4 regions of the Isoptericola sp. GX10416 genome follow, and region 2 is predicted to be linked to each of the others. Evidence: riboswitches for the same ligand, from Rfam matches in the RefSeq annotation. Region 2 holds a riboswitch; each other region holds the start of a gene.
The links. A riboswitch is a leader RNA that binds a small molecule or an ion and turns the genes downstream of it on or off. The one in region 2 is predicted to bind cyclic di-AMP.

Region 1 (5,345 bases), on a different contig from region 2:
GATCGGGCGTCGACATGCACCGACCGTGCCAGAACGGGCACCTCGGCGAGGTCGCCTATCCACAGCCCCGGGCGACCATCGATTGTGGGCGCGATTTCTGGGCCGTGGATGCCCCCAAAAGGGGCATATCAGGCCAGAAATCGCGCCCACAACATCACGGGGGTCAGGCGGCGGGGTCGGCCTGCATCTCTTCGTCGCAGCGACGGGTGACGACCAGCACCGGGCACTGGGAGTGGTGCAGCACCGCCTGGCTGGTCGAGCCGAGGAGCAGCCCGCGGAAGCCGCCACGCCCTCGTGAGCCGACCACGACGAGGTCGGCCGCCGACGAGAACTCGGTGAGCAGCTCGGCCCCCGACCCGTCCAGCACGTGGCGCTTGATCGTGAGGCCCGGATGCTCCGCCTGGATCTGGTCGACGATCACGTCCAGCCCCGCCTCCACGTCCGCGAGCACCTGCTCGTGATCGATCTGGGACGGCAGCCAGGCGAGCACCCCGGCGCCCGACCCGAGCGGCACGCCGGCGACTGCGACCAGCTCGGCATCCCACGACTTCGCCTGGTCGACGGCGTACCGCAGTGCGACCTCGGACGTCGGCGAACCGTCGACGCCGACGACGATCCGGCTGACCTCGTGGACGGTGTCACCGTCGCGGCGCCGCGGGTCGTCGGCACCCTCACGGTGCGGGACCACGACCGTCGGGCAGTGCGCGTGCGCCGGCAGCGCCGACGACACGGTGCCGAGCAGACGCTCCGTGAAACCGCCACGGCCGCGGGTGCCCACCACGGCGAGCGAGTGCTCGGACGACATCTCGACGAGCACACCCGCCGCGTCCCCCGTGGCGACCGTGCCCTGCACCGGGACGCCGAGCGGTGCGACCCGCGCCTCGGCCTCCGCGAGCACTGCCTTGGCACCTTCGGCGATCGCCGTGTCGTCGAGTGCCGCGTATCCGCCGTCGAGCGACGCCGCCGTGAAGGAGGGCAGCGAGTAGCTGCACACGATGTGCAGCCCCCATCCGACCCGCTGGGCGTACGCCGCGGCCCAGTCCAGGGCGTGCAGGCTCGCGGTCGAGCCGTCGACTCCCACTAGGACGACCTCTGGACGTGTCATGTCGCGCCTCCCGTCATGTCCGGACCTCACCGTCCGGAGCCACCTTGCTTCAAGGGTAACGAAAGACGCCCGCAAGGTGTAGCAAAGAGGACGCACGACGCCCCGACGTCCACGGGGAACGTCGGGGCGTCGAGGGTCCTGCTCGGCAGCAGCCTCAGCCGGTGACTCGCAGGAACACCGGGCTGGACTGCCACAGGCTGCTCTGGCGGACCGTCCATCCGCCCGGGCGCGTGGCCTCGATCTGCTGGCCGTTGCCGATGTAGATCGAGATGTGACCGGGCGACCAGATGAGGTCACCGGGCTGCGCCTCGGCGCGCGACACCACGGTGGTGGCGGACGAGCTACGGATCTGGCTGGACGAACGCGGCAGCGACGTCACGCCGACCTGGGCGTAGGCGTAGGTCACCAGGCCCGAGCAGTCGAACCCGGACGGCGAGGCGCCACCGACCACGTACTTGGTGCCGATGTACCGGGCGGCGATCGAGGCGACCTGCGAGCCGCGCGAGCCGTCCGCGGCGGGGGCCGCTGCGGACTCAGTGCTCGCAGCCGAGGTGTCGGCGCTCGTCGTGCTGGTGTCGACGGCGGTGCGCTCGGACGAGCGGGACGGCGCGACCTCGCGGACGGGCTCCGGCTCCGGCTCGGGTGCCGCCTTGATCTCGGCCGCCTTGGCGACCTTGGGCGTGATCTTCTCGACGGAGACCTTGGCCTCGGCGTCCACGGTGACGACGGGGGCCGCCTCGAGGGCCGTGCGAGCCTGGTCGGTCAGCGCGCCGAGGTCAACGGTGCTGAGCTTGTTGGCCGCGTCGTTGTCGACCGGGGCGGCCTGTGCTGCGGTGGCGCCACCGATGGTCGAGACGAGCAGGCCACCAGCGGTGGCCACGACGGCGGCCCGACGGCCGGCAGCCGCGGACGGCGCAGCCAGCATCGGACGGCGTGCGGCACGGTGCTTGCCGCGCGTCCTGGATGGTGCGTTCACGTGTTCCCTCTCCTGTCGCCTACGAGGTCAGCTGTCGGGTTCGGGTGGGAGAAATCACCCGGCCGCACGGTACTTGCGCACTGTGCGGCTTCACCCCAAGGACACCGTCTCCGATGCCCGGAAGTGGGTCCCCCGCTCCTGCCGGCGGTCTTGGTTCCCTGACCGGTGGCAGGACTCGGCGTCCGATCAGGATCCGGAAGAGTGCTCTACCGGACGTGGAAACGGTAGCGGATCCGAGCGGACATGTCACGTTTAGGTCACGGTGATGTGCGACGCAGGCCGCAGCGCACCTCCGGAACCCCTTGGACGCCCCGCAGACGCCCGCGCTCACGCTCCCCGGACACGTCCCCGCACGAGCGACGACGGGCGCCCTGCGCCCCCTGGAGCCCCGGACGCGACAAGACCCCACCGCGCAGATGCGCGATGGGGTCTCGGTCGGCGTGGCGGGAGTGTCAGCCCACGCGGATGAACGTGGGGTTCGACTGCCAGATGTTGCGGAACTGGATCGTCTTGCCCGGACGGGGGGCATCGATCTGGGTGTTGCCGCCGGCGTAGATGCCGATGTGGCCCGGGGTCCAGATGAGGTCACCCGGCTGAGCGTTCGCGCGCGACACGACCGTGCCTGCGTAGCGCTGCTCCGAGGAGGAGCGGGACAGCGTGATACCGGCCTGCGCATAGACGTACGAGGTGAAGCCGGAGCAGTCGAAGCCGGACGGCGTCGTGCCGCCGGAGACGTATGGGACACCCACGTAGCGCGAAGCGATCGAGATGATGTTCGACCCGTTGGCCGAGGCCGGCGCGTCTGCCGTCGAGGAGGACGACGACGACTCGGTGCTGCTGCTCGACTCGACGGCGGTGCGCTCGCCCGAGCGGGACGGCGCGACCTCGCGGACGGGCTCCGGCTCCGGCTCGGGTGCCGCCTTGATCTCGGCCGCCTTGGCGACCTTGGGCGTGATCTTCTCGACGGAGACCTTGGCGTCGGCGTCCACGGTGACCACAGGGGCCGCCTCGAGGGCCGTCCGAGCCTGGTCGGTCAGCGCGCCGAGGTCGACGGTGCTGAGCTTGTTCGCCGCGTCGTTGTCGACCGGAGCGGCCTGCGCCGCGGTGGCGCCGCCGATGGTCGAGACGAGCAGGCCGCCGGCGGTGGCGACGACGGCGGCCCGACGGCCGGCAGCCGCGGACGGTGCAGCCAGCACGGGACGGCGTGCGGCACGGTGCTTGCCACGCGTGGTGCGAGCAGTCACGTTCAACCTCTCCTTGTCGCCTACGAGGTCAGCTGTCGGGTTCGGGTGGGAGAAAACACCCGGCCACCGAGAACTCGCGCTCTCGACGACTTCACCCCAAGGACACCGTCTCCGGTGCCCGAAAGTGGGTCCCCCGCTCCTGCCAGCGGTCATCCGTGGAAACCAGGACGGCGGCAGGGTTAGGCGTCCGTCCCGGTACTCGCCGGAGGAATCTCCCGCGAGCGTGTCCGACCGTACCCGACCCGGCTGGCGATGTCACGTTCCGATCACGGGCACGCCGGGCGCCCCCGCAGGAGGCTCCCGAAGCGTTCAGCGCGCCGCGACGAACAGGTGCTTGGCGAGGTCCTCGGGCAGCTCGAGGCCCTCGTCGGCGCCCGAGGCCTGCACGGCGTAGTAGTCGCCGATCGCTCTCGCCTGGACGCGCGTGCCAGGCAGCAGCCCGACCTTCGCCAGCCGTGCGAGGAACTCGTCGTCGACCTGGACGGGCTCGGCGATGCGCTGCAGCACGACCGTCACCTCGTCGGAGCCGCCCCGCAGGAAGGTCGGCAGCGACTGCACGCCGTCGAGGAACGGCACGTCCTCGTACTGCTCGCCCAGCTCGGACAGTCCCGGGATCGGGTTGCCGTAGGGGTCGTGGTGCGGGTGGTCGAGGAGTGTGACGAGGCGCCGTTCGACGAGGTCGCTCATGACGTGCTCCCAGCGGCACGCCTCGTTGTGGACGTGCTCCCAGTCCAGCTTGATGACGTCGGTGAGGAGCCGCTCCGCCAGCCGGTGCTTGCGCATGACGCGGGTCGCCTTCGACCTGCCGTCGTCCGTGAGCTCGAGGTGGCGGTCGCCCGTGACGATCACCAGGCCGTCCCGCTCCATCCGCGCGATCGTCTGCGAGACCGTGGGCCCCGAGTGACCGAGGCGCTCCGCGATCCGTGCACGGAGCGGCGTGATGCCCTCCTCACCGAGCTCGTAGATCGTCTTGAGGTACATCTCGGTGGTGTCGATCAGGTCGGTCACGTCCACTCCCGTCTTGAGGCCCGGGCCTAGTCTATTCGCACACGTCACCGTTCGAACGTCCTCGCACGTGCGAACGGACACACCACGAGCCACGGAGCCCTCATGACCCTGCAGATCCCCTCGTCGCTGCTGCCGTCGGACGGCCGGTTCGGCTCCGGTCCGTCGAAGGTTCGCACGGCTCAGGTCATGGCTCTGGGTGCGGCCGGGGACCCGGCCCGGCCCGTGCTCGGCACCTCGCACCGGCAGCCTGCCGTGAAGGACCTGGTCCGCCGGGTGCGCGCGGGCCTCGCGGACCTCTTCGACCTTCCCGACGGCTACGAGGTCGTGCTGGGCAACGGGGGGTCGACGGCGTTCTGGGAGGTGGCGACGGCGTCTCTCGTCCGTGAGCGGGCCCAACACGCGACGTTCGGCGAGTTCGGCGCCAAGTTCGCGGCTTCGACGCGCCGTGCACCGTTCCTGACCGACCCGGAGGTCGTCGAGGCCGCACCGGGGAGCGTGGCGTACCTCGCGCCGTCGGACGCCGTGGACGTCTATGCCTCTCCCCACAACGAGACGTCGACGGGTGCGATGGCGCCGGTTCGCCGGCCGGCGGGGAGCGACCAGCTCCTCCTGACGGACGCGACGTCGGGCGCGGGCGCCCTGCCCGTGGATGTCCGTGAGACGGACGTGTACTACTTCGGCCCGCAGAAGGCCTTCGGGGCCGACGGCGGCCTGTGGCTCGCGCTGTGCAGCCCGGCCGCGATCGAGCGGGCCGCCGAGGTCGAGCCGTCCGGCGGCGGCCGCTGGGTGCCCGAGTTCCTGTCGCTGACGACGGCACTGGCGAACTCGCGGCAGGACCAGACGCTGAACACCCCGGCGGTCGGCACGCTCGTGATGCTCGCCGACCAGGTCGAGTGGATCCTCGGCCAGGGCGGGCTCGCGTGGTCGACGGCGCGCTGCGCCCGCTCCGCCGAGATCCTCTACGGCTGGGCGGGGTCCCGCGACTGGGCGACCCCGTTCGTCGAAGATCCGG
Region 2 (5,345 bases):
GTCCGGAGCCAAGGTGGTGCGCCGCCGACCCAGCAACAGCCGCGTCCCTGCACGCACGGGTGCGGCCGCGTCCGGCCCGGGCCCGGCGCGGAACCCGGGGCGGAACCCGGGGCGGAACCCGGCGCGAGCCGCAGCGTCGAGCCCTGCGAAGAACAGTCCGAGCAGCAGCGCGCCGACCACCACGACGAGCCCGGCCCACACCGAGGTCCAGGTGGTCGGATCAGTCATGTCCGCCCCCGTGGTGGCCTCGTGCCGGCTCGACGTGCGCGGCGCCGTCCCCAGCGTCGTCGTGCGCCAGGGCGTGTCCCGGACCGACGACGACGCTCGCCACGGCGAGGCGGGCGCCGGCAAGCTCCGCACCCTGGAGTGTCGTTGCCAGCTCCTGCGGACCGACGACCGGGCTGCGCGCGTCCGGCGGAGGGCTCTCGCTCAGCACGTCGCACCAGCGGTGCAGGCACTCCGCGACGTCCGTCCCGGCCGGGGCCGGCACGCCGCGCAGCGACCAGGCCAACACCCGGGAACGCGCGAGCCGGCGCGCCGACCGAGCGGCGTGCGCCGCGGCTCCGGGCCGTTGCTCGCGGACCGCCGCGCGAGTCTCACGCCACCGCTGCAGGACGGGGGCGGGCCCGGTCAGCGTGAGCAGCCGGACCAGCGCGTCCAGCGCACACTGTTGCGGACCGGCTGTCCAGGGGTGCGCGTCGTCGGCCCAGCGCACCCCGACATCGGACAGCACGTCGCCCTGCATCGACGCCTCGACGACCAGACCGTCGGGCCACCCGGGCAACCAAGGGCCCAAGGTCACGTGCAACGTCTCAAGCTCGAGCCCGTCCCGGTCTGGCGCCGAGGACGCCATGGGCAGCCCGGCGACGTCCATGTCGTCGTGGTCGTGGCCCTCGCCGCTTGTGGGCCCCTCGTGATCGGCGTGTCGGTCGGTGTCCGCGTCCGGCCCCCGGCCCACCCACGGGTCTGCGGGCCCGGCGTCGGATCGTTGCGCCTCCCACGCCAGGAGGTGGCGAACCGCCGCGTCCAGGCGGGCGTCCAGGTCCGACGCCGTCGCGAGGTGTACGTGCGACCGTGGTGCCGGCACCTGGGCCCAGAGCACCTCCACGGCGGCCGCGAGCTCCGGCCCAGGGCTGCCCGCGACGACCAGCAGGTCGGCATCCGCAGGGGAACGCGCCAAGGGCCAGCCGCGGCGCAGCAGCACGGATTCGACGACGCTCCCGACCCCACGCCCGTCAGGCGCCACCACGACCAGCACATGAGGTCGCGCCAGAGCGAACCGGGCCACCCGCCCTCTCAGACCCATCGCAACGCGCCCTCCCGCCAGGCGTAGACGACACCGACCAGCAGGACCGCGAGGAACCCGAACATCTCGATCACGGACGTTGCCCCCGTCTGGGCGACCACCACCGCCCACGGGTACATGAAGATCATCTCCATGTCGAAGGCGAGGAACAGCACGCACAGGGCGTACCAGCGCACGTGGAACCGCGAGACGGCGTGCTGGGCTGGGAGGTTGCCCGACTCGAAAGGCAGGCTCATGGCGGGCGTCTGCGCGACGGCCAGCGCCATCGCAGCCACCCGCAGCCCGATCAGCACGAGCCCGATGCCCAGAGCCAGCCCACCCAGCGCGACCACAGGTGCCTCCCTCGCATCGGCACGTCACCTTCGGCTATGGCTCCCCACGATGCCGAGAACCGGATGTGTCAGCATCTCGGCAACCCCCGTGCCATTTGCGAGGCCGTGCTCATCCACGGCGCGGGCGCCGGCTCAGGGGGTTTGTGCCGCGACCGCGTCGACGAACTCCCAATGCCACGGCTCGTACTTCGAGCCGCCGGCCCTCGCCCAGTCGGGGTTGTCCCAGCCGGAGGTCTGCGCCTGGCCTGCGAGCCAGTCCCACCGCTCCCCGGCATAAGTCTCGGCGCACAGGTCGACCGCGAGGCCCCAGCCGTGGTTGGAGGTACCCGGCGTGGCTGCGAGGTAGCCCTTGGCCGCCTTGGTCGCGACCTGCTGGTCGTAGGACCGGTAGCCGTCCGAGATGCACATGGCCTCGCCGAACCTGGCGAGGTAGGCCTCATTCAGCTGGGCCAGCGACTGGGCTGCGTCCGCGCGCATCTGCGCCGCACCGTCCCAGGGCGAGCACAGCTGGTCGACAGGGACTTGACCGTTGGCCAACCCCTGCTGAACTGTGACGTCGCAGCCAGGGGGCATCGCCGCATCGCCAGACGCATCGTGGTTCTGAGGCTCGCCATGGTCGTGCTGCGGGGCTTCGTCCGGCTCCACCTGCGGCGGCGGGGTCGGCTCCGGTTCCGGAGCCGGCTCGATCTTGATCTTCGGTCGTTCCCCGGCCCTGGAGACCTTGGCGGACCGGTCGACAACGACCGGGGGAGCTGCGGCCACCGGCTTGCCCTTGCTGGCTTCCTGCGCCCGGGCGTCGGGCCCCTGCCCGAAAGCGTCGGCATGGGCGTCCCGGGACTCGCCGGTAGTGATCGCGAAGGCAGCCGTCGCAGCGACCATGGCGGCAACACCGAGGCCGCCGCCAAGGAGGCGGGCGCCGGCGAGCGCGCTCCGCGGGCGAGCCTCTGTATGGCGACCACGTCTCGTGCGGCTGCGGGTCGACTGAGCTCGACGAACCCGCCGGGACTCAACAGGACTCGTGTAGCCGTGCCTCATGCGAGGCCATCACAGAGCAGTCGGCCCCGGGCAGGCTTGAGATCGGCTACCGGACCAGCGCACAGGTAAACAGGCATCGACATCTCCTGGCGCCTGCGAGGTTAGCTGTCGGGTTCGGGTCGGAGACTGACCCGGCCAGCGAGATCGCTCGCATGGCTTCACCCCAAGGACGCCGACCTGCGGCGCCCGAAAGTGGTTCCCCCGTCCCTGCCGAACCTCGACGAGCACGCGACGGCGGCAGGGCTCGACGCCCGCCCGTGCACCCCACGATCGTGAGATGGACAGAACGTACCGGACGACGCACCGAATGTCACGGATAGATAACGAGGCCCGAGTCTGGCGACGGCTTCCGCCGAGATCCCGGATGCGCCTCCGGGTATGTGTGCTCGTGGCTGTGGTAGCCGCGATCACGGTGTCACCCGGCCTCCTGGCCAAGCACCGGATCCCAACTGGCACCCAGGTCACGGCTGGTGAGCAGGCCGGTGTCCGTGGCGATGAGGATCCATGGCTGGTTGCCGGGGCTGTCGTCGGGCACGTACGTCATGGCCTGGAACCCGCTGGGCGTGCTGCCGTGCTCGGTCCAGTCCTCGGAGCCGGGTGAGCCGGTCCAGACGACGCCCTGGGGGTCGATCCCGACCAAGGTCCCGCCCAGCCCGGCATCGACGAGTACGAGGCGTGGCGCATCCCGGTCCAGGGTGAAGGTCCGCCCACCGTCACGGCTCAACTGCAGTCCCGCGGGCGTGGCGGCGACGATGGTGTCCGGGGCGGCGCCCATGACGTGCACGTCGCGGGCCTCCACGGTCGCGCCAGGCGTCCAGCTCTGCCCGGAGTCATCGCTGATCAGCAGCCGTGAGGTAGCCGAGTCCAGACCGACGACGCGCACGGCGCCGCCACTGGTCGTCGCTGTGCTCAGCGCGTGGAAATCGACTTCACCGGTGAGGGAGACCTGCTCCCAGGTGGCGGCGCCGTCGGTGCTGCGCATCAGCCCGAGATTGGGCGACTTGAGGTCCGGATATTCCCCGGGAGCGGGGTGACCAGAGGCGTAGACGGTGCCATCGACAGCGAGGGTCATGCCCATCGTGTCCTGGCGACCCTCGCCGGCCCGCTCGAGCTGTCCGGGCTCGTCCCGGAACGGGTCGGTGATGGTCCAGACGCCGGTATGGGTCGCGATCAAGATGGTGTGGTCGGTCCTGGCGACCTGGACGTCGTGCACATGCCTGAAGTCAGGCAAGTCCTGGGTTGCCGGCGTCGTAGCGGTAGGCGTCGGTGGTGGGGTGGTGGTGCAGGCAGCCAACAGCAGCACGGCTGCCGCTGCTGCCCACCTGCTCCGCCGTCTCATCAGGGCAAAGTTCATCAAGGCAGTCCTTCGGCAAGAGCCCGCGGGGCGTGCGCCGTCATGCGCACCCCCACGGGCAGAGGGTCACATCGAGGCGAGTAGGTCTTCCATGGTGGAGATCTCCGCCTGCTGGGTCTCGACGATCTGCTGCGCCATCGCGACAGCGTCATCGTGTCGGCCCTCGTCCATCTGGACCTGCGCCATCTCGATGGCACCCTGGTGATGAACGATCATCTGCTCAAGGAACAGCCGCCCTGCCTCGGCACCCTGCGCGTCCTGCAGAGCCTGCATGTCCTCTTCGCCCATCATCCCGTCCATGGACCCGTGATCCATCGAGCCGGACTCAGCCATCGGTGATCCCCATTCCTCGAGCCAGGTGCTCAGCTGCTCGATCTCGGGGCCCTGTGCGCCCTTGATCTGGTTCCCCAGGTCGACGACCTGGGGGTCGACGCCGTCCTTGACCAAGATGACGTCGGACATCTCGATCGCCTGCTCGTGGTGGGGAACCATCATCTGGGCGAACATCATGTCTTGCTGGTTGAACAAGTCGCCCTGCGCTGAGCTCTCCTGCTCTTCGATCTCGGTCGCGGAGGGCATCGACGCCATGTCGTGCCCAGAGTCGTCGTCGTTCGAGCACGCCGCGAGACTCACGACGGCCGCCAGCGCGATCGCTGGCGCAAACACACGCTTGAACTTCATGAAAATGGACCTCTCAACTCGGTACTCAGCAACCACACATGCCCCCAGAGAGGGGCGAAACGGTCGACGCGAAAGCGTCGAGGGCGTGCGGTTCCTACGTCCGAGAGATCCCGAGGAGATGAAGCGACGGCGCGGAGCCATGGTGGGACTGCGCCCGGCCCCCATCGACGAGGCGTGACCACACGGGGGCAAGGCGTGCCAGGATGCCGGCGCCGGGGCGCGTGAAGGCGAGGAGCACGACCAGGACCATCAGGCACATGGCCGATGCCATCTCGTGCACGCCACAGTCAACGCAACCATCCTGCTCGTGGTGCCCACTGCCAGCCCCCTGGGCTGCCAGGTCATGGGTGGGGGCAACGTGGTGGTCCGCGCTGGCCATAGTCGCTGCCGCCGGCCCGCCGTGGGCACTGGACGACCCGCTCATCGCGTGCATCGTCACGACACCCAGCAGCAGCGCCGCGATCAGCAGGGCACCCGAAAGACCTCGCCGGTGCCCAGCGAGGAGCGAACGAAAGTCGGCCATCAGGTGCATGTCCCCGTCAGCCTAACTACCGCTCCAGAGCATTGCCACGAAGGCCACTCCTCCAGCCCCTGATCCCAGCGCGGCGAACAGCGCCCGACGTGCCCATCGCCCACC
Region 3 (5,345 bases), on a different contig from region 2:
TTCGGTGAAGGAACGCACGTAGGCCTTGGCGGCGGCGTACGTGCCGCCCGCGGTGAGGGCGGCGACCGAGCCGACGTTGAGGACGGCGCCACGCCCGCGGGTGGACATCTGCCCGACGGCGGCGTGGCTGAGCTGGACGACGGCGCGCACCATGACGTCGACGGCGTCCAGCTCCGTGCCGACGTCCCCGCCGACGAACCGTTGCGCGGTCGTGAACCCGGCGTTGTTGACGAGCAGGCCCACGGGGCGCCGCTCGTCGCCCGGCTCGTCCCCGGTGACGGCGAGCCGCTCGGCGACCCGGGCGACGTCGTCCGGGTCGGACAGGTCGGCGGGCAGGACCTCCACCTGGACCCCGGCGGCGGCGCGGATCTGCCCGGCCACCTGCTCGAGGCGCTCGGTGGTGCGCGCCACGAGCACGAGGTCGTGGCGTGCCGTGGCGAGCTGCCAGGCGAACTCCAGTCCGAGGCCGGCGGTGGCGCCGGTGACGAGCGCGGTTCCCATGAACGCACTCTATGGCCCTAGGGTGCGTGCGTGCGTATCGCCACGTGGAACGTCAACTCCCTGCGGACCCGGCTGGACCGCGTGCTGGCGTTCCTGGAGCGCTCGAGCATCGACGTGCTCGCGCTGCAGGAGACGAAGTGCCGCGACGACCAGCTCCCGGTGGCCCCGTTCGAGGCGGCCGGCTACGAGGTCGCGCACACGGGGTACCACCAGTGGAACGGTGTCGCGATGGTCTCCCGCGTGGGCCTGGAGGACGTCGCGACGTCGTTCGCCGACCAGCCGGCGTTCGGCAAGCCGGGCCAGGAGCCGCGGGTCGAGGCGCGCGCGATCGGCGCGACCTGTGGCGGCGTGCGGCTCTGGTCGCTCTACGTGCCGCACGGGCGTGCGCTGACGGACCCGCACTACGCGTACAAGCTCGCCTGGCTCGACGGGCTGCGCGCGGACGCCGCGGCGTGGCTGCAGGCCGACCCGAGGGCGCAGGTCGGCCTGCTTGGCGACTGGAACGTGATCCCTCGTGACACGGACGTGTGGGACGTGACCGCGTTCGAGGGGCACACGCACGTCTCCGCCCCGGAACGGGCGGCCTTCGCGGCGTTCGAGGAGGCCGGGTACACCGAGGTCACCCGCGAGCACCTGCCGGCCGAGCACACCTACACCTACTGGGACTACCAGCAGCTCGCGTTCCCGCGGAACCGCGGGATGCGCATCGACTTCGCCTACGCCTCGCCGGCGCTGCGCGACCGCGTCACGTCGGTGGCGATCGACCGGGACGAGCGGCGCGGCAAGGGCGCCAGCGACCATGTCCCGGTCGTGCTGGACCTCGCCGGTTGACCGCGGCGCCGGCAGATCGATCGACACGCTCTAGGTTGTTCCCATGACCGACGTTCCCGACCGCTCCGAGGACCCGCTGTTCGTCTCGCCCGGCCCGGGGCCGGCCGGGACGCCAGGCCCGGAGGGAACGCCGGGCCCGGAGGGGACGCCAGGCCCGGGGCACCGCGGGTCCGACGGCGGCACCCCGGCAGGCCGGTCCGCGGCGGTCCACCGGCCGGTCGTGCCCGAGGACCCGGCCGCGTACGGGGCGCGCTGGGGAGCTCCCGGCGGGCCGACGCCGGCCGACCGCGCCGCCGCCCGCCGTCGGGCACGGGTCTGGGTGTTCTCGGTGCTGGCCGTGGTGGTGCTGGTCGTGGCGGTGGCCGCGGGGGGTTCGTGGTGGGCGAACCGGGCGCACGACCGCGCGTGGGAGCCGGTGGCAGCCGACGTCGTCGAGCCGACCTCGGCTCACGCGGTCCAGCTCGTGCTGGGCTCGTGCGTGGCCGACGTCCCGGGCTCGACGTCGGTGGACACGGTCGAGGTGGTCCCGTGCCGGGACGAGCACACGGCGCAGGTGGTGGGGCGGCACGACTCGGCGGCCGACGAGGTGTGGCCGGGCACCGACGTCGTGGTGGCGCGTGCCGCACGCGGGTGCACCCCGGAGCTGCTCGGTGCGGGAGCGAGAGGCTCCGACGACGTGGCCGACCTGACCTGGGTGCTGTGGACTCCCAGCGAGGAGTCGTGGGCCGAGGGCGACCGAGCAGGTCTGTGCGTCGGCGTCTGGCCCGCTCCCCGGACGGGCAGCCTGCTCGAGTGAGCCGGTCCGGCGCGCCCTCACCCTGAGTTGTGAAGGTCTCGGCATGACCTGCGAGAACGGTGCCCCGCAGCCCTCGGATGGTGGCGCTCTCATCGGGCACTCGTGATATATCGGGCGTCGATCCGTCCCTGTGTGGCGAGAAATAGAGCGATTTGCCGTATCGAGGAGGAATGCGCCCGCCGACGCATTTCTTCACACCTTCTCCCCGAGTGGCCCCACAACCCATCGTTATCTGATTGTGATCTGCGAGGAACTCGCCGCTAGCGTGCCCGGGTCGCCCCATGTCCGGGGTGAACGGTCGGGCCGCAAGCCGAGTGCTGCCGGCGGCCCGACATCACCGAACCCACGGCAGCAGCGGGAGAACCACGTTCTTCGGGCGGACTCGTGCCGCCCTCGGGGTTAAGCCGTCTCACGACGGCGGGCCATCACTTCTCGGCCTCATCCGACAGCTCATCTCGCAGGCTGGAGAGGTCGCCATGTCAATGCACCACAGTGCTGCGCGCCCGCAGGGCGCCACCACCGCGCGCATGCCGCGCCTGCGACGCTCGACCGTCGCCATCGCCCTGTCCGCCGCGCTCGCCGGCGGCACCGTCGTCGCCGGAGCCGGGCAATCGTCGGCAGCGCCCTCGCCCTCCGCGGCGACCGTCTCGACGACACACCTGCCGACCGCCGGCCACGGCGTCATCACGGCCAAGAAGTCGAAGCCCGTCGTCAAGGCGTCGGTCTCGCGCAAGACCGCCAAGCAGGGCAAGGGCAAGACCCGCCCCAAGTTCACCGTGCAGGTCACGAAGGGCGGCGACGCCGTGAAGGGCCGCGTCCGGCTCTTCGTCGACGGCAAGAAGGTCAACGTCAAGAAGCTGAACAAGAACGGCATCGTGCGCATGAAGCCGCTCCTGAAGCGCTACGACGTGGGCAAGAACCGGATCCGCCTGACCGTGGTGCCCGCCAGGTCGACCGGGCTGGCCAAGGTCAAGAAGCACCGCACCATCACGCTCAAGGCGAAGCAGAGCCGCGGCGCCAAGGTCGTCAAGGTGGCCAACCGCTACGTCGGCCACCGCTACTCCTACGGCGGCACCAGCCCGTCGTCCGGGTTCGACTGCTCGGGCTTCACCTCGTACGTGTACAAGAAGGCGGTCGGCAAGAAGCTGCCGCGCACGACGTCCGCACAGAAGCGGGCCGGCAAGACGGTCTCGCGGTCCAAGGCCCGCCCCGGCGACATCGTCTACACCCCGGGTCACGTCTCCATCTACGCCGGCAACGGCAGGATCATCGAGTCGGCGCGTCCCGGCGTCGGCGTCGTGAAGCGCAAGATGTGGCAGAACAACCCGACGTTCATCCGCATCTGAACCGTCCGGACGGCACGTCAGGCTGGGCCCGCACTCCCCCGGAGTGCGGGCCCAGCCTGTTCTGCCGCGAGGCCTCCACCAAAAGTCGTAGCCCACGTTCCCCCTCCCGCCAGAAGCGACGACGGCGTCGCCCCGGCCAGTCTGGAGGCACCGCACCGCACCGGCGCGGACACACGAGAGGGGAACACGTGCCCGCCATACAGATCACCGGCCTGCGCAAGTCGTACGGAACGTTCGACGCCGTGCAGGGCGTCGACCTCACGGTCGAGAGCGGACGCGTCGTCGGGCTGCTCGGCCCGAACGGCGCGGGCAAGACCACGACGCTGCACGTCCTGCTCGGCCTCGCCGCGCCCACCGCCGGCGAGGCCCTCGTCCAGGGCCGCCGTCACAGCGACCTCGACGACCCCGCGCGGACCGTCGGCGCGCTCCTCGACGCCGGGGGTCTGCACCCCGGACGCACCGGCCGCGACCACCTGCGCATCCTCGCCCTGGCCGGCGGGATGCCGGCCCGCCGGGTCGACGACGTCCTGGAGATCGTCGGGATGACGCCCGCCGCCGACCGCCGCGTCCGCACCTACTCGCTGGGCATGCGGCAACGTCTGGGCCTCGCCGCGGCACTCCTCGGCGATCCCGGGATCCTCGTCCTCGACGAGCCCGCCAACGGCCTCGACCCGGCAGGTATGCGCTGGCTGCGCGAGATGCTGAGGTCCTTCGCCGACGGCGGTGGCGCCGTCCTGCTCGCCAGCCACGTCCTCGCCGAGGTCACCCAGGTGGCCGACGACGTCGTCGTGGTCGGCCAGGGCCGCGTCATCACCGCGGGCCCGCTCGACGAGCTCGTCCAGGACTCCTCCCTCGAGGACGTCTACCTCGACCTGACCGCCACCACCGCAGGAGTGCGCTGATGTTCCGTGCCGAGATGCTCAAGCTCCGTTCCACCCGCTCTCCCTGGGTCATCGGGATCGTCGCCGTCGCGGGCGCCGCGCTCGTCCAGGCCCTGACCATCCTGATGCCCCGTGTGCTCCAGGGCCTCGACGCGTTCGCGGCGTCCACCGGTTCCGCCGGGCCCTCGGCGGACCTGATGCCCGAGCTCGGCGCCCTGACCGACGTCGGCGACGCCACGGTCCAGCGCGGCATGCTCGACCTGCTCGGCAACGGCCCCTCGGGCACCGGCTCCGTCGGTGTCGTGACGCTCTGCCTGCTGATCCTGGGTGCGCTGGCGGGCACCACCGACTTCCGCACGGGCGGCATCGTCCCGACCGCTCTCGTGGTGCCCTCCCGCACCCGGATCCTGCTCGGCAAGGCGACCGCGACGGCGGTCGCAGCGCTGGTGATCGGCGTCGCGCTCGCACTCGTCTCAGCCCTCGGCCTCGCGACGGCCGTGCTGACCGCCCCGGGCGCCGAGCTGGCCGTCGGTGCCGATGAGATCCTCGGCATCTGGGCACGCGGCCTGGGCGTCCTCGTGGCGTTCACCTGGCTCGGCCTCGGCATCGGCGTCCTCGTGCGCGGACAGGTCGCGGCGATCGTCGTCGTGGTGGCGCTCGCGTTCGTCGAACCCATGGTCCAGGCGATCGTCGCGCTGCTGTCCGCCGGCGGGTCGTCGGCCATGTCGTGGCTGCCGCTGACCATCGGGGCACTCGCCTCGGCCGGCCAGGGCGCCGGCGGCATGCTCGGCGGTACCGAGACGATCGGCGTGGCGGCCGCCCTCGCCGGGCTCGCGGCGTGGGTCGCCGTCGTGCTCGGCTCCGGAGCGGTGACGTTCCGCCGCCGCGACCTCCTCTGAGACCGCCCGGTCCGGAGGCACCCGGCCTGCGGGCCCGGTATCTCCGGCCGGTAGTCTCGGCCCCAGCACCCGACGGACGAGAGGCAGCTCG
Region 4 (5,345 bases), on a different contig from region 2:
TGGGGCGAGGCGACGGGCTGGAAGGTCCACGAGGTCTCCGACGACCACGCCCGGCTGCGCGCCCCCCAGGACGTCGGCCCCTACCTGGAGCTGGTCCGCACGCCCGCGGAGACCGCCTGGACCCGCGTGCACCTGGACCTGCTGCCGTACCCCGGCGACTCCCAGGCCGCCGAGGTGGAGCGGCTGCGGTCGCTGGGCGCCACGGACGCCGACGTCGGCCAGGGCGACGTGCCCTGGGTCTGCCTCGCGGACATCGAGGGCAACGACTTCTGCGTCCTGGGGCGGGGCTGAGGCGACCCCGGCCCGTCGACGCCCGGTCTCAGAGCACCCGTGCGAGCGCGTCGAGAGCCGCCGTCGGGTCCGGGCCGACGGGGATCATGACCACGCAGGACGCCCCGGCGTCCCACCGGGCCGCGACACCGCCCTGCACCTGCGCGGGCGTCCCGGCCAGCGCGAGGTCGTCGAGCCACTCGTCCGGCAGGTCCCGGACGAACTCTGCCCGCGAACCCGCTCGGCGGCGCAGCGCCCGGAACTCCTCGGCGAACGGCAGCGGCGCGACGTGCGGGTCCCAGTCGGGCTCCCCGATCCACTCCAGCCCGGGACGTGCCGTGTCCCGCGCACGCGCCGCGTCGTCGTCGACCGCCGCGACGTCGTAGGTGACGACCCGGTGCGGGCCCGCGGCGGCGACGTGGCCGAGCGCGGCCCGGACGTACGCGGGGGCGCACGGCTCCGCGAGGACGGTGCCGTCCGCCTGCCGCCCGGCCAGCGCGAGGGACCGCGGCCCCCGCACGCCCGCCAGCACGCGGGGGGTCGTCGTGGGGACGACGGCGGGTTCCAGCCGCACGCCGTCCAGCGCGACGTAGCGAGCGGTCCCGTCGAGCTCGACGACGTCACCCCGCACCAGCGCGCGGACAGCGCGCAGGTGCTCCTCGAGCAGCGTGAGCGGGCTGCTGGGCCACGCCCCCGCGGACCGCATCCAGCCCGGCATGCCGTGCCCCAGGCCGACGTCGACCCGGCCCGGGAAGAGCTGGCCCAGGGTGGCGACCTCCATCGCCGTGAACGCCGGGTTCCGCGCTGCGGCGGGCAGGACGCCGACCCCCACCCGGATCCGCTCGGTCGCCGCGAGGACCGCCGCCGCCTGCGCCGTGCCCCCGCGGAACCCGAGGTCCTCGACCACCCAGAGCTCGTCGAAGCCGTGCGCGTCGGCACGCCGGGCGAAGTCGAGGACGTCCCCGGCCGGCAGGTCCCGGGGCAGCATCACCCCGACCGCACGTTCCGTCGTCGTCTCGGAGGGTGCCACGTGGTCTCCTTCGTCGTCGGGCTCACCCGCGATCATGCCAGCGCCGGACATGCTGTTACGCGTTCGTGACAATCGGTGCCTCCGCGCGGTACGTTTCTGCATGCCTCGCCACGCCGCGAGGCACGTCGCACGGGCGCCGAGCCCTGTCACCGTGCGTCGTCGACCGAAACAGACACGGGGCGGGGGAACCAACGACGGGCGCCACGGCGTCCTTGGGGTGAAGCCGACCGCGCAGCGCGCGGCGGCCGGGTCAGTCTCCGACCCGAATCCGACAGCTAACCCCGAAGGCGCCAGGAGATGACGATGACCCGCTCCACCCGCGCACGCCGTGGCCGGCACTTCGCCGAGCCCCAGCCCCGCGCCTCCCGCGCTTCACGCACGACCCCGCGACCGGCGGCACGACTGGCACCACGTCCCGGGAAGGTCGGCGCCGGGTTCGCCCTCGCGCTCGCCACGGCGTCCGCCGTCGTCGCCCCGGCCGTCCTGCCGGAGGAGGCCAACGCCGAGGGGACCGGGACCACGACCCTCGATCCCGCGGCCCTCGCCGCCGCCGAACGGGCGGTCGCCGAGCGCTCCGACCGGTCGGCCTCCAGGTCCGGCACGGCCGCCCGGTCCGGCGTCGCGATCGTCGTCGACCGGGAGGCCAAGGTGTCCCGGGACGGCGACCGCGTCGACCGGGACTCGATCGAGATCGTGCCGGCCGACCCCGCCCCGGCCGCGCCGGACGAGCAGGTCCCGCCGCCGGGCTGCGACCCGAGCATCGACCCGCAGGGCAGCAACGGCCGCCTCTCCACGGCCGACCTCTGCGCGCCGTGGGCCGGCGCCGTGCTCCTGCGCGCCGACGCCGCGACCGCTCTCGCCGCGCTGAACGACGCGTACACCGAGCAGTTCGGCGAGCAGATGTGCATCACCGACGGCTACCGCAGCTACGACCAGCAGGTGGTGCTCAAGGGGCAGAAGCCCGGCCTCGCGGCCACCCCGGGCACCTCCAACCACGGCTGGGGCCTCGCGGTCGACATCTGCCCGGAGTCGTACGCCGGCGACCGCTGGGCCTGGCTCGCCGAGCACGGCCCCGCGGCGGGGTGGACCAACCCGGCCTGGGCACGCCAGGGCGGTGCGGGACCCTACGAGCCGTGGCACTGGGAGTTCTCCCCCGCCGCGTGACGGGTCGCGTCACTCCACGGTGACGGACTTCGCGAGGTTGCGCGGCCGGTCGACGTCCTCGCCCAGCGCCACGGCCGCGTGGTAGCCGAGCAGCTGGGTGGGGATGGTCAGCAGGATCGGGTCGAGCTCGACCTCGTTGCGCGGCACCTCGATGCGCGCCGTCGCCGCGTTCCCGAGCTCGACGCCCGGGTGCGTGATCGCGACGACAGCGCCGCCACGCGCCCGGATCTCCTGGGCCGCGGTGATGTTCCGCTCGACGAGGTCGTCGTCCGGGATGATCGCGACCGAGGGCAGCTCCGGGCTGATGAGAGCGAGGGGGCCGTGCTTGAGCTCGCTCGTCGGGTACGCCTCGGCGTGCCGGTAGGTGATCTCCTTGAACTTCTGGGCGCCCTCGCGCGCCACCGGGTAGCCCCGGACGCGACCGACGAAGAACAGGCTCGGCGCCGTCGAGAGCTCCTTGGCCGCGGCGGCGAGCGACTCCTCGCCGGCGAGGATCTCGGCGATCTGGCCGGGGATCGCCCGCAGCCCGGCGATGATGCGCCGGCCGTCGGCGAACGACAGGTCGTGCACGCGCCCGAGGGTGAGCGCCAGCAGCGCGAACCCGATCGACATGTGCGTCAGCGCCTTGGTGGAGGCCACCGCGACCTCGGGTCCGGCGTGCAGGTAGATGCCGCCGTCGACCTCCCGCGCGATGGACGAGCCCACGGCGTTGACGAGGCCGACGACGGTGCCGCCCTTGCGCTGCACCTCGCGGACGGCGAAGAGCGTGTCGGCCGTCTCGCCGGACTGGCTCACCACCACGTAGAGCGTGCTCGGCTCGATGATGGGGTTGCGGTAGCGGAACTCGCTGGCGGGCTCCGCGTCGGCGGGGATGCGCGCCAGGTCCTCGATCATCGAGGCCCCGAGCTGGCCGACGTAGTAGGCGGACCCGCAGCCCAGCACCTTGACGCGCTCGAAGCGGCGCAGGTCCCGCGGCTCGAGGTTGAGGCCGGCGAGCTTGGCGGTGCCGAAGCGGTCGTCGAGGCGCCCGGTGAGCATCCGCTCCACCGACTCCGGCTGCTCGTGGATCTCCTTGTGCATGAAGTGGTCGTGCCCACCGAGCTCCAGCTCCTCCACGGTGAGGTCGATCGTGACGGCGGCACGCGCCGTCCGCTCCTCGCCGGCGGTGAAGCTGTGGAAGCCGTCCGCGGTGACGGTGGCGAAGTCGCCGTCGTCCAGCAGCACGACCTGGCTGGTGTGCCGCACGATCGCCGCCGGGTCCGATGCGACGAACATCTCGCCGTCGCCCACGCCGAGCAGCAGCGGCGAGCCGTTGCGCGCCACCACGACGCGCTCGGGCGTCTGGACGTCGAGCACGGCGAGGGCGTAGGTGCCCACGATCTGCCCGACGGCGCCACGCACCGCGTCCTCGAGGCTCAGGCCGGTCGCGAGCTCGCGCGCCACCAGGTGGGCGACCACCTCGGTGTCGGTGTCGGAGGTGAGCTCGACGCCGTCGTCGGCCAGGCGGCTGCGCAGCGTCGCGAAGTTGTCGATGATCCCGTTGTGGACCACGTGGACGCGGCCGTCGAACGACGTGTGCGGGTGGGCGTTGCGCTCGCTGGGCTCGCCGTGGGTGGCCCAGCGGGTATGGCCGATGCCGGTGGTGCCGGCGAGGCGCGCGGGCAGCGCGGCCTCGAGGTCCCGCACGCGGCCCTGCGCGCGGACGACGCGGGACGGGTTGGCCTTCGAGCGCGGGTTGAGGACGGCGATGCCGGCCGAGTCGTAGCCGCGGTACTCCAGGCGCGTCAGCCCTTCGACGAGGACGGGCGCTGCCTGCTGGGGGCCGATGTAGCCGACGATTCCGCACATGGGTGCTGCTCCAGGGGGTGAGGGGTGGACGAGGGACGGCCGGGACCTCAGCCGTAGACGATCCGGCGGACCTGACGCTCGGTGAGCTCCGGCGCGGCCACGACGCGGTCGCGCAGCTCGGCGGCGATGCGCGCGTAGATCTCGGCGTTGCGGTGACCGGCGGCCTGCAGTGCCGTGTGGCGACGCCGGACGTAGTGCTCGACCGGTTCGGAGTACCAGGCGAGGACGTCCTCGATCACGCGCGCGGCCTCGGACGGGCTCAGGCCCGTGGTGAGGGCCACGCGGGAGACCAGCTCGGCGTCGTTCACCGGTCAAGCATGCGCTCCTGGCGCACGAGTGTCCAGGATCTGCCCGATATCGGGCACGACGGCCCTCGCCACGAGCGTCCAGGGTCCGAACGCGTAGGTTGGGAACCCCGACCCGAAGCAAGGCAGGTCTCACTTCATGTCCGACGTCACGTCCACCCAGGTCCAGCTCGCTGCCCGCCCCACCGGCTGGCCCACCGAGGACACCTTCCGCACCGTCCAGGTCACTTACGGCGACCTCGAGCCCGGCCAGGTCCGCGTGGTCAACGAGTTCGTCTCCGTGGACCCGTACATGCGCGGCCGCATGAACGACGTCAAGAGCTACGTCCCGCCCTTCAAGGTCGGCGAGACCATGACCGGTGGCGCCGTCGGCCGCGTCGTCGAGTCGGCGTCCGACGACGTCGAGGTCGGTGCGGTGGTCCAGCACCAGTACGGCTGGCGTGACGTCGTCCAGGAGGACGCTCGCGGTTTCCAGATGGTGCCGGAGATCCCCGGGGCGCCGCTGTCGCTCTACCTCGGCATCTTCGGACTGACCGGGCTCACCGCGTACGTCGGGCTCACCGCCGTCGCGGAGCTGCGCGAGGGCGACACCGTGTTCGTCTCCGGCGCGGCCGGCGCGGTGGGGACCGCCGCCGGTCAGATCGCCCGCCTGCTCGGCGCCGACCGCGTCGTCGGTTCGGCAGGGTCGGCGCAGAAGGTCGAGCTGCTCACCGACAGGTACGGCTACG

Region 1: another riboswitch for cyclic di-AMP. It lies ahead of ACWAT2_RS12735 (C40 family peptidase); the one in region 2 lies ahead of ACWAT2_RS09030 (M15 family metallopeptidase).
Region 3: another riboswitch for cyclic di-AMP. It lies ahead of ACWAT2_RS04855 (C40 family peptidase); the one in region 2 lies ahead of ACWAT2_RS09030 (M15 family metallopeptidase).
Region 4: another riboswitch for cyclic di-AMP. It lies ahead of ACWAT2_RS19000 (M15 family metallopeptidase); the one in region 2 lies ahead of ACWAT2_RS09030 (M15 family metallopeptidase).

Annotation. Positions count from the first base shown of each region.
Region 1 covers NZ_JBWPVO010000008.1:61,936-67,280, reverse strand. Annotated here, with positions in the region: gene ACWAT2_RS12740 (universal stress protein) at 164-1,105, opposite strand; gene ACWAT2_RS12735 (C40 family peptidase) at 1,260-2,081, opposite strand; cyclic di-AMP (ydaO/yuaA leader) riboswitch at 2,082-2,272, opposite strand; gene ACWAT2_RS12730 (C40 family peptidase) at 2,534-3,325, opposite strand; cyclic di-AMP (ydaO/yuaA leader) riboswitch at 3,328-3,483, opposite strand; gene ACWAT2_RS12725 (iron-dependent transcriptional repressor DtxR) at 3,635-4,333, opposite strand; gene serC (phosphoserine transaminase) at 4,436-5,345, shown strand, end outside.
Region 2 covers NZ_JBWPVO010000004.1:273,501-278,845, forward strand. Annotated here, with positions in the region: gene ACWAT2_RS09015 (complex I subunit 1 family protein) at 1-228, opposite strand, end outside; gene ACWAT2_RS09020 (hypothetical protein) at 221-1,288, opposite strand; gene ACWAT2_RS09025 (NADH-quinone oxidoreductase subunit A) at 1,297-1,638, opposite strand; gene ACWAT2_RS09030 (M15 family metallopeptidase) at 1,771-2,517, opposite strand; cyclic di-AMP (ydaO/yuaA leader) riboswitch at 2,750-2,906, opposite strand; gene ACWAT2_RS09035 (F510_1955 family glycosylhydrolase) at 3,089-4,027, opposite strand; gene ACWAT2_RS09040 (DUF305 domain-containing protein) at 4,094-4,708, opposite strand.
Region 3 covers NZ_JBWPVO010000002.1:225,499-230,843, reverse strand. Annotated here, with positions in the region: gene ACWAT2_RS04870 (SDR family NAD(P)-dependent oxidoreductase) at 1-501, opposite strand, end outside; gene ACWAT2_RS04865 (exodeoxyribonuclease III) at 532-1,332, shown strand; gene ACWAT2_RS04860 (septum formation family protein) at 1,376-2,128, shown strand; cyclic di-AMP (ydaO/yuaA leader) riboswitch at 2,454-2,603, shown strand; gene ACWAT2_RS04855 (C40 family peptidase) at 2,605-3,474, shown strand; gene ACWAT2_RS04850 (ABC transporter ATP-binding protein) at 3,663-4,376, shown strand; gene ACWAT2_RS04845 (hypothetical protein) at 4,376-5,254, shown strand.
Region 4 covers NZ_JBWPVO010000023.1:12,447-17,791, reverse strand. Annotated here, with positions in the region: gene ACWAT2_RS19010 (VOC family protein) at 1-291, shown strand, start outside; gene ACWAT2_RS19005 (LLM class flavin-dependent oxidoreductase) at 320-1,300, opposite strand; cyclic di-AMP (ydaO/yuaA leader) riboswitch at 1,452-1,604, shown strand; gene ACWAT2_RS19000 (M15 family metallopeptidase) at 1,604-2,464, shown strand; gene glmS (glutamine--fructose-6-phosphate transaminase (isomerizing)) at 2,474-4,312, opposite strand; gene ACWAT2_RS18990 (hypothetical protein) at 4,360-4,620, opposite strand; gene ACWAT2_RS18985 (NADP-dependent oxidoreductase) at 4,757-5,345, shown strand, end outside.